Regions from separate parts of the Actinocorallia aurea genome, predicted to be linked through region 2. Evidence: riboswitches for the same ligand, from Rfam matches in the RefSeq annotation. Region 2 holds a riboswitch; each other region holds the start of a gene.
The links. A riboswitch is a leader RNA that binds a small molecule or an ion and turns the genes downstream of it on or off. The one in region 2 is predicted to bind S-adenosylmethionine.
Positions count from the first base shown of each region.

Region 1: linked by a shared signal. The riboswitch ahead of ACYVOM_RS12235 (response regulator transcription factor) and the one ahead of thrC (threonine synthase) in region 2 are both predicted to bind S-adenosylmethionine.
Region 3: linked by a shared signal. The riboswitch ahead of ACYVOM_RS10310 (aminotransferase class V-fold PLP-dependent enzyme) and the one ahead of thrC (threonine synthase) in region 2 are both predicted to bind S-adenosylmethionine.

Region 1 covers NZ_BAAGPQ010000011.1:146,927-151,287, reverse strand. Annotated here, with positions in the region: gene ACYVOM_RS12250 (LLM class flavin-dependent oxidoreductase) at 1-198, shown strand, start outside; gene ACYVOM_RS12245 (glutathione S-transferase C-terminal domain-containing protein) at 195-1,055, shown strand; gene ACYVOM_RS12240 (hypothetical protein) at 1,152-1,499, shown strand; SAM riboswitch class IV at 1,760-1,865, shown strand; gene ACYVOM_RS12235 (response regulator transcription factor) at 1,876-3,168, shown strand; gene ACYVOM_RS12230 (type I polyketide synthase) at 3,258-4,361, shown strand, end outside.
Region 2 covers NZ_BAAGPQ010000006.1:4,205-8,565, reverse strand. Annotated here, with positions in the region: gene ACYVOM_RS08200 (serine/threonine-protein kinase) at 1-99, opposite strand, end outside; gene ACYVOM_RS08195 (RNA polymerase sigma factor) at 152-703, shown strand; gene ACYVOM_RS08190 (alpha,alpha-trehalose-phosphate synthase (UDP-forming)) at 742-2,166, opposite strand; SAM riboswitch class I at 2,352-2,490, shown strand; gene thrC (threonine synthase) at 2,504-3,733, shown strand; gene ACYVOM_RS08180 (MoaD/ThiS family protein) at 3,742-4,020, shown strand; gene ACYVOM_RS08175 (cold-shock protein) at 4,269-4,361, shown strand, end outside.
Region 3 covers NZ_BAAGPQ010000008.1:29,702-34,062, forward strand. Annotated here, with positions in the region: gene ACYVOM_RS10290 (PucR family transcriptional regulator) at 1-832, shown strand, start outside; gene ACYVOM_RS10295 (hypothetical protein) at 842-1,567, shown strand; gene ACYVOM_RS10300 (hypothetical protein) at 1,560-1,967, opposite strand; gene ACYVOM_RS10305 (PIG-L family deacetylase) at 2,058-2,870, shown strand; SAM riboswitch class IV at 2,949-3,061, shown strand; gene ACYVOM_RS10310 (aminotransferase class V-fold PLP-dependent enzyme) at 3,111-4,304, shown strand.

The DNA.
Region 1 (4,361 bases), on a different contig from region 2:
CTCGAACTCGTCGTGGACCGGACCGCCACCCAGTTCGCGGGATCGCCCGGCACCGTCGTCGAAAGGCTGGAGACGCTCCGGCGCGTCACCGGCGCCGACGAACTGCTCGTCACGACCATCGTCCACGACCACGCGGCCCGCGTCCGCTCCTTCGAGCTGCTCGCGCGCGCTTGGCACGGCACAGGAGGCAACCCGTGAGCTACGCACCACCCGCCGACGTCGCAGCGAACGGCCCGTACGGCCCTGAAAGGGTCCAGGCCTCCTTGGCGGTTGGCCGGCCCGTCTACCCTTTCCAGGGGCGTCTCGGCACACCGCTCTTCCCGGCCGTCCCCGGGCGGTACCACCTGTACGCGGCCTGGACGTGCCCGTACGCGCAGCGCGCCGCGATCGTCCGTGAACTCGCCGGCCTCCAAGACGTCGTCGGGCTGTCGTATGTGGACGACGAGAGGGACGCGCTCGGGTGGGCGTTCCGGGAGCGGCGCGGAGCCGACCCCGTCAACGGGTTCCGGTACCTGAGCGAAGCCTACGAGGCCACCGAGCCGGGCTACCCGGGGCACATCTCCGTGCCCGTCCTGTGGGACACGCGGGAACGCCGCATCGTCAGCAACCACTACCCGGACATCACCTTGGACCTCGCCACGCAGTTCGCCCACTGGGCGGACCCTTCCGTCGAGCTGTACCCCGAACACCTGCGCGCGCGCATCGACGTCCTCAACGAGGAGATCCGGACCGACGTCAACGAGGCCGCGCAGCAGGCCCGCGCGGCGGACCCGGCGACGGCGGCGTCCGCGCGCGCCCGCCTGGCGGGGGCCTTCGCCCGCCACGACGCGACGCTCTCACGGACCCCGTACCTGCTCGGCGACTCCCTCACCGAAGCCGACATCCGCCTCTGGGTGACCCTGGTCCGCCACGACGCGGCGCCCAACCCGCACGACGGCCTCTCGGCTGAGCCCTTGGCGGCCTTCCCTTCCCTGGCCGCCTACACGTCCCGCCTTCTGGCCCTCCCGGCCTTCGCCGCGACGACCGACCCCGCCCTCGCCGGCGTCCCGCGCTGAGCCGTTTCCCCAGGTCACACGGGTCGACCGCATTGACTCGGCCGGTCGCCGCACGTAGCGTCTTAGGTGCTCTACGTAGCCACCGGAAGGGACTCGATGCGCCTCCGACCCATCCTCACCACCGCCGCCCTCGCGGCCCTCCTCTCCGCCGCCCCCGCCCGCGCGACCCCGCCGCCGCCCGCCCCGTCCGTGGTCGTCGCCATCACCTTCTGCCAGGAACCCGACTACAAGACCTGTGACCGCTACGGCGTGGACACCGGCACCCCCTACCGGGTCCCCGGCCCCTACACCGCCAAGCTGGCCTCGGCCCGCACCGAGCCCGCGGGCACCACCTGCACCCTGTACCGCTACGAGAACGCCATGGGCCCCCTCGCCGACGTCACCCCGGCGGGCACCTCCCCCCTGGACGTCAAGCCCACGTCCTTCCTCTGCTCCGCCCCCTGACCCGTCGCCGCGAGGACCTCCGCGCACCTCGCCCCACCCCGCCGACGCGTGCGGGTACCTCGTGCGACGCCTCCCGTGCGGCTGGCGCCCTCGCGTGAAGGTACCCGCGTGGCGGGGTGCTCCTTGACCCTCAACCGCCCCGTGCGTCCCGTGTGCGCGCGCCTTGCGTGCGCCGCATGGCGGATGCCCCCGGCCCGGTCGGGAATCGTGACCAAATTCATGTATTTCCTACTTTATTAGTATGTATTATGTGTGGTGTCGGCAAGGAGTGCCAGCGTCAAGCCCCGGCTAGCTGGCCGGCAACCCTCACTGATGCGGGGTGCCCCGGGTGAAGGCCAGGTGGCGTTCGCGTCACAAGCAACGGTGAGGGATGACTGTGAGCGTGGTGAGTGCGGTCGCGGAGACCGCCGTGGACAGGTTCGGCGAAGAGAAGATGTGGGATCTCGTGCGGGCCGGGCGGCCGCGCGAGATGGTGGAGGCGCTGACGCGCCCCGACGACGGACCGCGTCCGGGCGGGGCCCGGGACTGGGCCGCGGTCTGGTACCCGGGGCTGATCGGGACCTTGGCGGCGGGCACGCCGGCCGGCTCGGCGGCTCCGGAAGCGGGCTCCGCGGCGGGGGACGGGCGCGCGACCGGATTCGACGTGCTGCGCGATCTGCTGGCGACCGGCTCGGCCGAGACCGCGGTGCGGGACGCCGAGGCGGTGCTCGGGACCTGTCCGATGAGCACGGACGCGCTGACGTCGCTGGGCGGGGCGCTCACCGCGCTCGTCTACGCCGACCGGGCGGATCTGGCGGCGCGCTGGTGCCGTCCGCTGCTGGAGCAGACGACGGCGCACTGCGATCCGGTCTGGCTCGGGATGTTCGCCGCGATCCGGGGGGAGACGGCGCTGCGGCTCGGCGACCCGGCCGAGGCGGCGGCGTGCGTGCGGACCGCGCTCATGCACATCCCGTGGCGGGACTGGGGTGTCGCGATAGGGGTCCCGTTCGCCACGATGATCGCCGCGAAGACGGCGCTCGGCATGACCGAGGACGTCATCCGATATCTCGCGGTCCCCGTTCCCGAAGCGATGTGGGAAACGCCGGCCGGGCTGCATTATCTCGCGGCGCGCGGCCAATTCCACGCGGCTTCCGGAAATGCCGCCCGAGCCCTGGCCGATTATCGGGAATGCGGCGCGATAATGCGGCGTTGGGGCATCGACCTGCCGGGCCTCGCCCCCTGGCGGATCGGCGCCGGGCATGCCGCGCTCGCGCTCGGCGAGCGGGCCGAGGCCGCAGGGCTGGCCCGCGAGCAGCTTGCGCTGTCGGGCGCCGCGCCGACCCGCACCCGGGGCGCCGCGCTGCGGCTGCTCGCCCTGGCAGGCCCCGCGGAGCAGCGCCGAACCCTGCTCGAAGAGGCCTGCGACGTACTGCGAGAGGCCGGTGACACGGCGGAGGCGGAACGTGCCAAGGCCGACCTCGCTTCCCTCGCGCCGGACCGCGCGGTCCTCAGCGAGGCCGAGGCCAAGGTCGCCGAACTCGCCGCGCGCGGCCTGTCGAACCGACAGATCTCCACCCGGCTGTACATCACGGTGAGCACCGTGGAACAGCATCTGACGCGCATTTATCGCAAACTCGGCCTGCGCCGCAGAAGCCAACTCGCCGCATTCCTCCAGGCCGCTTCGCGATAGGGGGCGCTAGGGGTCGGCGCATCTGGTGGCGGTTTCCCCCGGTGGACAGAATCGATCAAGTAGAGATCGGTCTTCCCCGGGGGGACAGCATGGCAGCAGCCTTTCCCATCGCCGTCGTCGGCCTTTCCTGCCGACTGCCGGCGGCGCCCGATCCCGCGGCCTTCTGGCGGCTGCTGGAGGCGGGCGCGGACGCGGTGACGGCGCGGTCGGGCGTCCCCGGCGGATACCTGGAGGGCACCGACCTTTTCGACCCAGCCTTCTTCGGCGTCTCGCCGCGTGAGGCGGCCGCCGCGGACCCGCAGCAGCGGCTCCTCCTCGAACTGGCCTGGGAGGCGCTCGAGGAGGCCCGCGTCCCGCCCGCCCGGCTCGCCGGGCGGGCGGTCGGCGTCTTCGCCGCCGCGACGCACGGCGACTACGCGGCGGTGGTGCAGCGCGCCGGGGCCGCCGCGGTCACCCGGCACACCCTTCCGGGGCTGAACCGGGCGCTGCTGGCCAACCGGGTCTCCCACGCCCTCGGCCTGCGCGGGCCGAGCCTCACCGTGGACGCCGCGCAGGCGTCCGGGCTCGTCGCGGTGCAGCTCGCGGTGGAGAGCCTGCGCCGGGGCGAGACGGAACTCGCCCTGGCCGGGGGCGTCAACCTGATCCTCGCGCCCGAGTCCGACCTCGCGTCGGCCCGGTTCGGCGGCCTGTCGCCGGACGGCAGGTGCCACGTCTTCGACGCGCGCGCGAACGGCTACGTGCGCGGTGAGGGCGGCGGCGTCGTGGTGCTGAAGCGGCTCGCCGACGCGGTGGCCGACGGCGACCGCGTCCACGCGGTGATCCTCGGCGCGGCGGCGGGCAACGACGGCGCGACCGACGGCCTGACCGTGCCGAGCGCCGCGGCGCAGGAGGACGTGGTGCGCCGCGCCCTCGCCGACGCGGGACTGTCCCGCGACGACGTCCAGTACGTGGAGCTGCACGGCACCGGGACGCCGGTCGGCGACCCGATCGAGGCCGCCGCGCTCGGCGCGGCCCTGGGCGCGGGCCGGGAGGCGCCGCTGCGGGTCGGCTCGGTGAAGTCGAACATCGGGCACCTGGAGGGCGCGGCGGGCATCGCGGGGCTGCTGAAGGTCGTGCTCGGCCTGCGCCACGGGACGATCCCGGCGACCCTCCACCATGTCACCCCGAATCCCTCGATCCCGCTCGACGCCCTG
Region 2 (4,361 bases):
CTGGTCGTTCAGGTCGTCGTCCAGGCCGAGCCAGACGGAGGCGAACGCCCCCTGTCCGAGGACTCGATCGATTCGGTAACGGCCGACGGCTGAAGGCATGGACACCCCGATATCATGCCCTTTGAGCGGTCATGAAGGGGAGCGGAAGCGGATGGCGTTCAACGAACGAACCGAAGAGCTGGCCTTGAAGGCCGCCCAGGGAGACCAGGGCGCTCTCAACGAACTCCTCGGTCTGATCCAAAGTGATGTCCTGCGGCATACGGGCAGGTTCCTCCCGTGCAGGCAGGACGCGGAAGAGGCCTGCCAGGACGCGCTCCTGCAGGTGGCGCGCAACATCCACAGGTTCGAGGGCCGCTCGCGGTTCTCCACGTGGCTGCATGTGGTCGTGGCCAACTCGGCCCGCTCGACCTACCGCTCCCTCAAGCGCCGCTCCGTGGAGCAGGCCGGGGAGCTTCCGTCGCAGCGGCCGGACCCGCGCCGCACCAGCGTCATCGCCGGATCCCGGGTCGACATCCTGGAGGCGATGGAGGAGCTGGAGGCCAAGAAGCCGGACCTCATCCAGGCCCTGGTCCTGCGCGACGTCTCCCAGTTGGAGTACAGCGAGATCGCGGCCCAGCTGAACCTGCCCCTCGGCACGGTCAAGTCCCGCATCCACGAGGCCCGCAAGCAGGTCCGCCAGACCCTCGGCGAAAGCTACTCGTGATGTTCCGGGGGCCGTCCGTGCGGACGGCCCCCGGAACATCAGTCGAGTGCGGCGAGCTGTTCGGCGAACCAGCGGCCCGGGGGCAGGGCCGTGGAGGCGTCGGCGAGGCGCTTGGTGCGGGCCCTGCGGTCGTCGGGGCTGAGCAGGAGCGCCTGGTTCATCGTCTCGGCGGTCTGGGAGACGTCGAAGGGGTTGACGACGAGGGCGTCCTCGGAGAGCTCGGCGGCGGCGCCGGCCTCGCGGGACAGGACCAGCGCGCAGCCCTTCTCCGATAGGACCGGGCCCTCCTTGGCGACGAGGTTCATGCCGTCCCGGATCGGGTTCACCACGAGCACGTCGGCGAGCTGGTAGGCCGCGAGGGACCTCGCGTAGTCGTCCTTCACCTGGAGGATCAGCGGCGTCCAGTCGGCGGTGCCGAACTCGTCGTTGATCTCCGAGGCGAGGCGCTCGACCGCCGCGGTGTAGGCCCGGTACTCCGGAAGGTCGGTCCGCGACGGGTAGGCGAACGCCAGGTGCACGACCCGGCCCCGCCACTCGGGATGGTTGAGCAGCAGCTCCCAGTAGGCCGCGAGCCCCCTGACGATGTTCTTCGACAGCTCCGTACGGTCGATCCGCACGATGAGCTGCCTGTCGCCGACCTGCTCGCGGAGCGAGGCCATCCGCTCCGCCACGTCCGCCCGCCCGGCCCGCTCCCGCAGCTCCGGCCCGTCGACGCCCAGCGCGTGGACGCCCACGCGGGTCGTCCGGCCCCGGTGCGTGACCGTTCCGGCGACGGGGTCGATGGCCGCGCCGAGGATCTCGTCGCAGCAGGCGAGGAACGCCTCGGCCCAGCGGTCGCAGAGGAATCCGAGGTGGTCGGCGCCGAGCATGCCCTCCAGGATCTCGGTGCCGATGTCGTCGGGCAGCAGCCGGAAGTAGGCGGGCGGAGCCCAGGGCGTGTGCGAGAAGTGCGCGATCCGAAGGTCGGGCCTGGCCTCCCGGAGCATCCCGGGCACCAAGGACAGGTGGTAGTCCTGCACGACGACCTTCGCGCCCCGCTCCGCGTCCTGCCTCAGCGCCCCGGCGAAGGCCGCGTTGTAGGCCGCGTACGCCTGCCAGTCGCGCCGGAACGTGGCGTCGAAGTGCGGGGCGGTCGGGGTGGCGTAGAGAAGGTGGTGGACGAACCACAGGGTCGAGTTGGCGACGGAGTTGTAGGCCCGGTGGAAGGTCTGCTCGGGGATGTCGAGCATCCGCACGGCCCCGGTGTCGTGGCCCGCCTTGTCCAGGCGTCCTTCGGGGTCCTGACGGGCTGCCGTGCGGTCGGCTTCGGAGAGCGCCGCGCACACCCAGAGGAGGTCGGAGCCGGCGGCCACGGAGGCGAGCCCGGAGACCAGGCCGCCCCCTCCCCGGCGCATGGTCAGGGTGCCGTCTTCGGCGCGGCCGAAGGAGACGGGACCGCGGTTGCTGGCGACGAGTACCTGCATGCCCCCGAGTCTCGCACGGCACATCGGGGCGATCCCGGTCAAGGTCGGCCCTGACCGGGACGGCGGTGGCGCAACTCACAATCGGGCACGGTCCAACCAGGTGGCCGCCCCGGCTGTTCGGGTCTTCGGACACCTGAGGTAAAGTCGGGGCACAACTTCATACACGCCCGTCGCTTTTTGACGGGCGCTCATCCAGAGGGGTGGAGGGACCGGCCCTGCGAAGCCCCGGCAACCCTTCCGGCGATCGGCGCAGCCCTTGCGCGCGCTCCCGGAACAGGTGCCAACTCCGGCCTGCGACCAGATCGGCGCAGGCAAAGATGAGGGAGAGCCTCGCATCATGCCCAACCTGGGTAACGCCACCGCGCTCGTCTGCCGCGAATGCGGCAACTCCGTAGAACTCGGCCCGTACTACGCCTGTTCCGAGTGTTTCGGCCCGCTAGAGGTCTCCTATGACATCACGGGCGTGACCCGGGAGAGCATCGAAGCGGGCCCCCATAACATCTGGCGTTACAAGGACCTCCTTCCGGTCCCGTCGAACGTCGCCGAGATCCCCAACACCGAGCCCGGCTTCACCCGTCTGGTGAAGGCCGACCAGCTCGCCTCCGCGCTCGGCCTCAGCGCCCTGTGGGTCAAGGACGACAGCGGCAACCCCACCCACTCCTTCAAGGACCGCGTGGTCGGCGTCGCCCTGGCCGCCGCCCGTGAGCTCGGCTTCAAGGTGCTGGCCTGCCCGTCCACCGGGAACCTGGCCAACGCCGTCGCCGCCGCCGCGGCCCGCGCGGGCATCCGCAGCGCCGTCTTCGTGCCCTCCGACCTGGAGCAGCAGAAGATCATCACGACCGCCGTGTACGACGGCACCTTCGTGACGGTCGACGGCAACTACGACGACGTCAACCGCCTCGCCTCGGAGCTGGCCGGCGAGCAGGAGGACTGGGCGTTCGTCAACGTCAACGTCCGCCCGTACTACGCCGAGGGCTCCAAGACGCTCGGGTACGAGATCGCCGAGCAGCTCGGCTGGCGCCTGCCCGACCAGATCGTCGTCCCGATCGCGTCCGGCTCCCAGCTGACGAAGATCGACAAGGCCTTCCAGGAGCTGATCAAGCTCGGGCTCGTCGAAGACAAGCCGTACAAGGTGTTCGGCGCCCAGGCCGAGGGGTGCAGCCCGGTGTCGGCGGCCTTCAAGGCAGGCCTCGACGTCATCCGCCCCGTCAAGCCGAACACGATCGCCAAGTCCCTGGCGATCGGCAACCCGGCCGACGGTCCCTACGTCCTGGACGCGGTCCGCCGCACCGGCGGCGCCATCGACGACGTCACCGACACCGAGGTCGTCGACGGGATCCGGCTGCTGGCCAGGACCGAGGGCATCTTCGCCGAGACCGCGGGCGGCGTGACCGTCGGCGTGCTGAAGAAGCTCATCGACAGCGGGCAGCTCGACCCGTCGCTGGAGACGGTCATCATCAACTCGGGCGAAGGCCTGAAGACGCTGGACGCGGTGGCCCCGGTCGCCAAGCCGTCCGCCAACATCGCGCCTTCGATCGAGGCGTTCCGCGCTACCGGATTGGTCTGAGACTAGATATGAGCGTTTCCGTCCGTATTCCCACGATTCTCCGCACCTACACGGGTGGCGAGGCCGAGGTCAAGGCGACCGGTGACACCCTTCGCGATGTCATCGCCGACCTTGAGGCGAACTACACGGGCATCGCCGCGCGCGTTCTGGACGACACGGGCAAGCTGCGTCGTTTCGTGAACGTCTACGTCGGCGACGAGGACGTCCGGTTCGAGCAGGGCCTCGACACGGCGACCCCGGCGGGCACCCAGGTGTCGATCATCCCGGCGGTCGCCGGCGGCTGCTAGCCACAGCGTCTTTACAGAAAGGGCTTTCCCGTCAGAATGGGAAAGCCCTTTCGCGTTTTGTCCGGTAAGGGAATGGTGGCCACACCCGGCCGGAACATTCCCCTGTCTGATACACCCCTGTATGTTCCGTTGCCATCTCCATCACGCCAGGATCTCCGGGCGGTCTCGAATGGGGATCGGGGGTCCGAGGTGGACTCCACGGCCGTTCCGCGGTCCAGGGGGGCCGCGGCTCCAGTCAGGGTTCAAGAATGGCGCAGGGCACCGTGAAGTGGTTCAACGCGGACAAGGGCTACGGATTCATCGCCGTCGACGGCGGCCGTGACGTGTTCGTCCACCACAGC
Region 3 (4,361 bases), on a different contig from region 2:
CGCCCTGCTCGCCGAGGCGAACTTCGCCTACCTCGACGCGCTCGCCTCGGCCGCCGCGCACGGCTACGCGAAGGCCACCGAGAAGGCGGCGGGCGAGCGCGAGCGGCGCCGGTCCCGCCTGCTCGGGCTGCTGCTCGCCGATCCGCCCGCGCCCGCCGAAGCCGTCGAGGAGCAGGCGGCGCGGGCCGGCTGGCCGCTGCCGCGGGTGCTGGCCGTCGTGCTGCTCCTGCCGCGCAAGCAGGTCTCCGAAGGCCCTTCCGGTCTCCCGCCGCAGCTGCTCAGCGGGCACGACGAGGGTCGGCCGCTGCTCGTCGTGCCCGACCCGGACGGCCCGGGGCGTCCGGCCGAACTCGCCGCGACCCTCGCGGGCTGGACCGGGGCGATGGGCCCCTCGGTCCCGGCGTCCGAGGCCGCCGCCTCGCTTCTGTGGGCGCGCCGCACCCTCGCCCTGGTCGCCTCCGGGACCGTTTCCGGCCAGGCGACCCGGCGGGCCGGATTCGTCGCGAGGGCCGAGGACCACCTTCCGCGGCTGTTGCTGCGCGAAGGCGGCGGCTTCGTCTCCCGCATGGCCGAACGCCGACTCCGCCCGCTGCTCAAGGCTGGGCCGCGGCAGGCGCCCCGGCTCGCCGAGACACTGCTGGAGTGCATGAAGAACGGCTTCAACGCCACCGAGGCCGCGGCCGTGCTGCAGGTGCACCCGCAGACCGTCCGGTATCGGCTGGGGCGGCTCCAGGACCTGCTCGGCACGGACCTGGAGGATCCCCGGATCAGGCTGGAGATGATGCTCCTGGTGCAGGTCTGGATTGATGAGTTCCAGGAGGATAAGTCCTAGACTCCGCGCATGCGCACCGTCGTCGCCCCCCTCGTCCTGACGGTCCTCTTCTCGGCCGTCGCCGTCGCGTCACCCGCCCACGCCGCGGGGCCACTCAAGATCCGCTCCGCGAAGGCCTCCGGCACCCCCGTCATCACCGCGGGCGCGAAGGCCAAGGTGCCGATCCGCGTCCGTGTCTCCGGGACCAGGATCACCGACGTCGACGCCACGCTCCGGCTCCCGAACGGCAAGGGCTTCACCCTCGTCAGCGACCTCAAGCGGGCGTCGGGAACTGCGGGAGACGGCGTCTACAAGGGCACCGCCGTCCTCGACAAGGCCGACTGGGGAGGCAGGTACACCCTTGAGGTCGCCGCCACCGACGGCGCTCCGTCGAACGCGTACTACGACTTCGTCACCCACAGGAAGGCCGGCGCCATTACGGTCCGGCGCGCCGCGAAGCTGTCTTCGACGTCGCCCGCGAGCGCCGCCAAGGGCACGAAGGTGAAGGCGAAGGGGACCGTCAAGGGACTCAACCTCAAGGGCAAGTTCGCCGGGCTCAAGGGAGCCTCCGTCCAGATCTGGTTCCGCCGCACGAGCGGCAAGGCCGTCCGGCTGGGGACGGTTAAGACAGGCACCAAGGGCGCGTTCACGTTCACGTTCAAGGCCTCGGCCGACGGGGAGGTCTCCGCTCGGTTCCCCGGCGGCGGCCAGTGGCAGAAGCGCGCAACGGGCTGGAAGGCCCTCGACGTCAGGTGAGGCCGACGGCGCCGCCCGTCCGGCGCGCGGCCCTGGTCCGGATGCTCGCGGCGATCGACATCGCGACCAGGGTCCCGGCGAGGACGCCGAGCGTCATCAGGGTCGCGCCGACGACCCACAGGCCGCTGTCGTCGTCGGACCAGTCGTAGGCGACGGCGGCCGCCATGCCGAGCGCGGGACCGAAAGCGGCGAGGTTGCCGAAGCGGAGCGCGCCGCCGACGAGGAGGGCGGCGAGTACCACGACGAGGCCGACGCCCTGCCAGACCTGGTACGGCCCGGAGACCGTGCCGTCCGGGGCGGTGTCGTACTGCTGGTCCCAGCCCAGCCAGGCGGCCCAGTTGGCGGCGGCGGCGATCGCGAGGACGACGAATGCGGCGGCATTACGGGAGATCTGCTGCATACCGACCAGTCTGGCGACCGCCGCCCGGCCGCCCCAGAGCGCGGATACTCAACTGCGGAATGAGTACCGGAGCCGCATAGGCTGAGGCCCATGCTGACGCTGATGGCCGTGCACGCCCACCCTGACGACGAGGTGATCGGCACCGGGGGAGTCCTCGCCCGCGCCGCCGCCCAGGGGATCAGAACGGTGCTCGTGACCTGCACGAACGGGGAGCAGGGCGACGGACCGGGCGGGGTCAAGCCCGGTGAGGAAGGCCACGACCCGGCCGCCGTCCGTGAGACCCGGCTGAAGGAACTCGCCCGCTCCGCCGAGATCCTCGGCATCGAACACGTCGAACTCCTCGGCTACGCGGACTCCGGCATGGTCGGCTGGGCCGCCAACACCGCCCCCGGCTCGTTCGCCGGCGCCGATCTCGACGCCGCCACCGACAAGCTCGTCGCCCTCATGGAGCGCTACCGACCGCAGGTCGTCGTCACCTACGACGACAACGGCGGCTACGGGCACCCCGACCACATCCAGGCCCACCGCGTCGCCGTCGCCGCCACCGAGCGCAGCGGCATCCCCGAGCGCCTGTACGCCACCGCGATGCCGCGCTCGGCCATGGCCGAGATGGCCCGCGTGGCCCGCGAGCAGAACTGGGGCCTGGACTGGCCCGAGCTGGAAGAGGGCGCCGAGCCCGAGTTCGGCACCCCCGACGAGCTCGTCACCACGGTCGTGGACGTCAGCGAGTACTTCGCGCGCAAGGCCGAGGCCCTCCAGGCGCACGCCAGCCAGAGCGACGGCGCCTTCCTGTTCACCCTCCCCGAGCAGGCCCAGCTGATGTTCCTCGGTCACGAGGCCTTCTCCCGCCTGCGCGGCGAGGGCGGCGACGACACGGACGATCTCTTCGGCGGGATCTCCTAGGGGCCGGTTGCGTGAGGACCCCTTGCGGGAGGACCGGGTTGCGGGAGGACCCGGTCCTCCTGCTATAAAAGACCCGAAGGTCATGAGTGCCAGCGTTCAGCCCCGGCTTGCTGGCCGCCAACCCTCCTCCGCGGCGGGGTGGTCCGGGTGACGACCAGGCCCTGCGCAAAGGCGCCGGGCAAGCGCGGATTCCCCGGACGGCGTTCCCGGAATCCATGATGGAGCCCCCGGAGGCCTCCCGTGACCGTTCTCACGTCCCTTCCCGCCGTCGTCGGCCTCGACGCCCCCGTCCCCGTCCGCGACGGGTTCACCGGCTACGCCAACTTCGACTACGCCGCCTCCGCGCCCTGTCTCCAGGCGGTGGCCGACGCCGTCACGCAGGCCCTGCCCTACTACAGCAGCGTGCACCGCGGCGCGGGCTACGCCTCCCAGGTGACCACCCGCGCCTACGAGGAGGCCCGCGAGACCGTCCGCGAGTTCCTCGGCGGGCCCCAGTCGGTGATCTTCACCCGCAACACCACCGACGCGTTCAACCTCCTCGCCCGCGCCGTCCCGCAGGGCACGTCGGTCGTGGTGTTCTCCTCCGAGCACCACGCCACCCAGCTCCCGTGGCGCCGCGCCGTCCGGCTGCCGATCCCCGCGACGCCCGCCGAAGCCCTCGCCGCCGCCGAGGACGCGCTGCGCGCCTGCCCACAGGGGCCGCGCCTGCTCGTCGTCACCGCAGCATCCAACGTCACCGGCGAGCTGTGGCCGATCCGTGAACTCGCCGCCGTCGCGCACCGCTGCGGCGCCCGCATCGCGATCGACGCCGCCCAGCTCGCCCCGCACCGCCCGTTCGACGCCTCCCCCTACGACTACGTGGCCCTGTCCGGCCACAAGCTCTACGCGCCGTTCGGCGCAGGGGTCCTCGCGGGCCGCGCCGACTGGCTGCGCGCCGCCGACCCGTACCTGCGCGGCGGCGGCGCCACCCGCTGCGTCACCCCCGAAGGCGGCGTCTCCTGGGCCGCCGAGCCCGAGCAGCGCCACGAGGCAGGCACCCCCAACGTGCTCGGCGCCATCGCCATCGCCGAGGCCTGCCGCGCCCTCACCGACTGGCAGGGCATCGTCGCCGAGGAAGAGCGCCTGCTCGCCCGGCTCCGCGACGGCCTCGCCGCCCTCCCCGCCGTCCGCGAACTGTCCCTGTGGGGGCCGAACCACCCGCGCGTCGGCATCGTCTCCTTCACCGTCGACGGCCACAGCGCCCGCGAAGTCGCCGAATACCTGTCCGACGTCCACGGCATCGGCGTCCGCGACGGCAAGTTCTGCGCCCACCCCCTCGTCGCCGCCCTCACCGGCGCCACCGACACCACCGCGGTCCGCGCCAGCTTCGGCCTCGGCACCACCGAGGCCCACATCGACCGCCTCCTGGCCGCCCTCACCGCCCTCACCGCCTGACCCCCTCGAACGGGGCGGTCCTGCCGCCGCCCGCCGCCGCCAGGGCCGCCCTTCCCG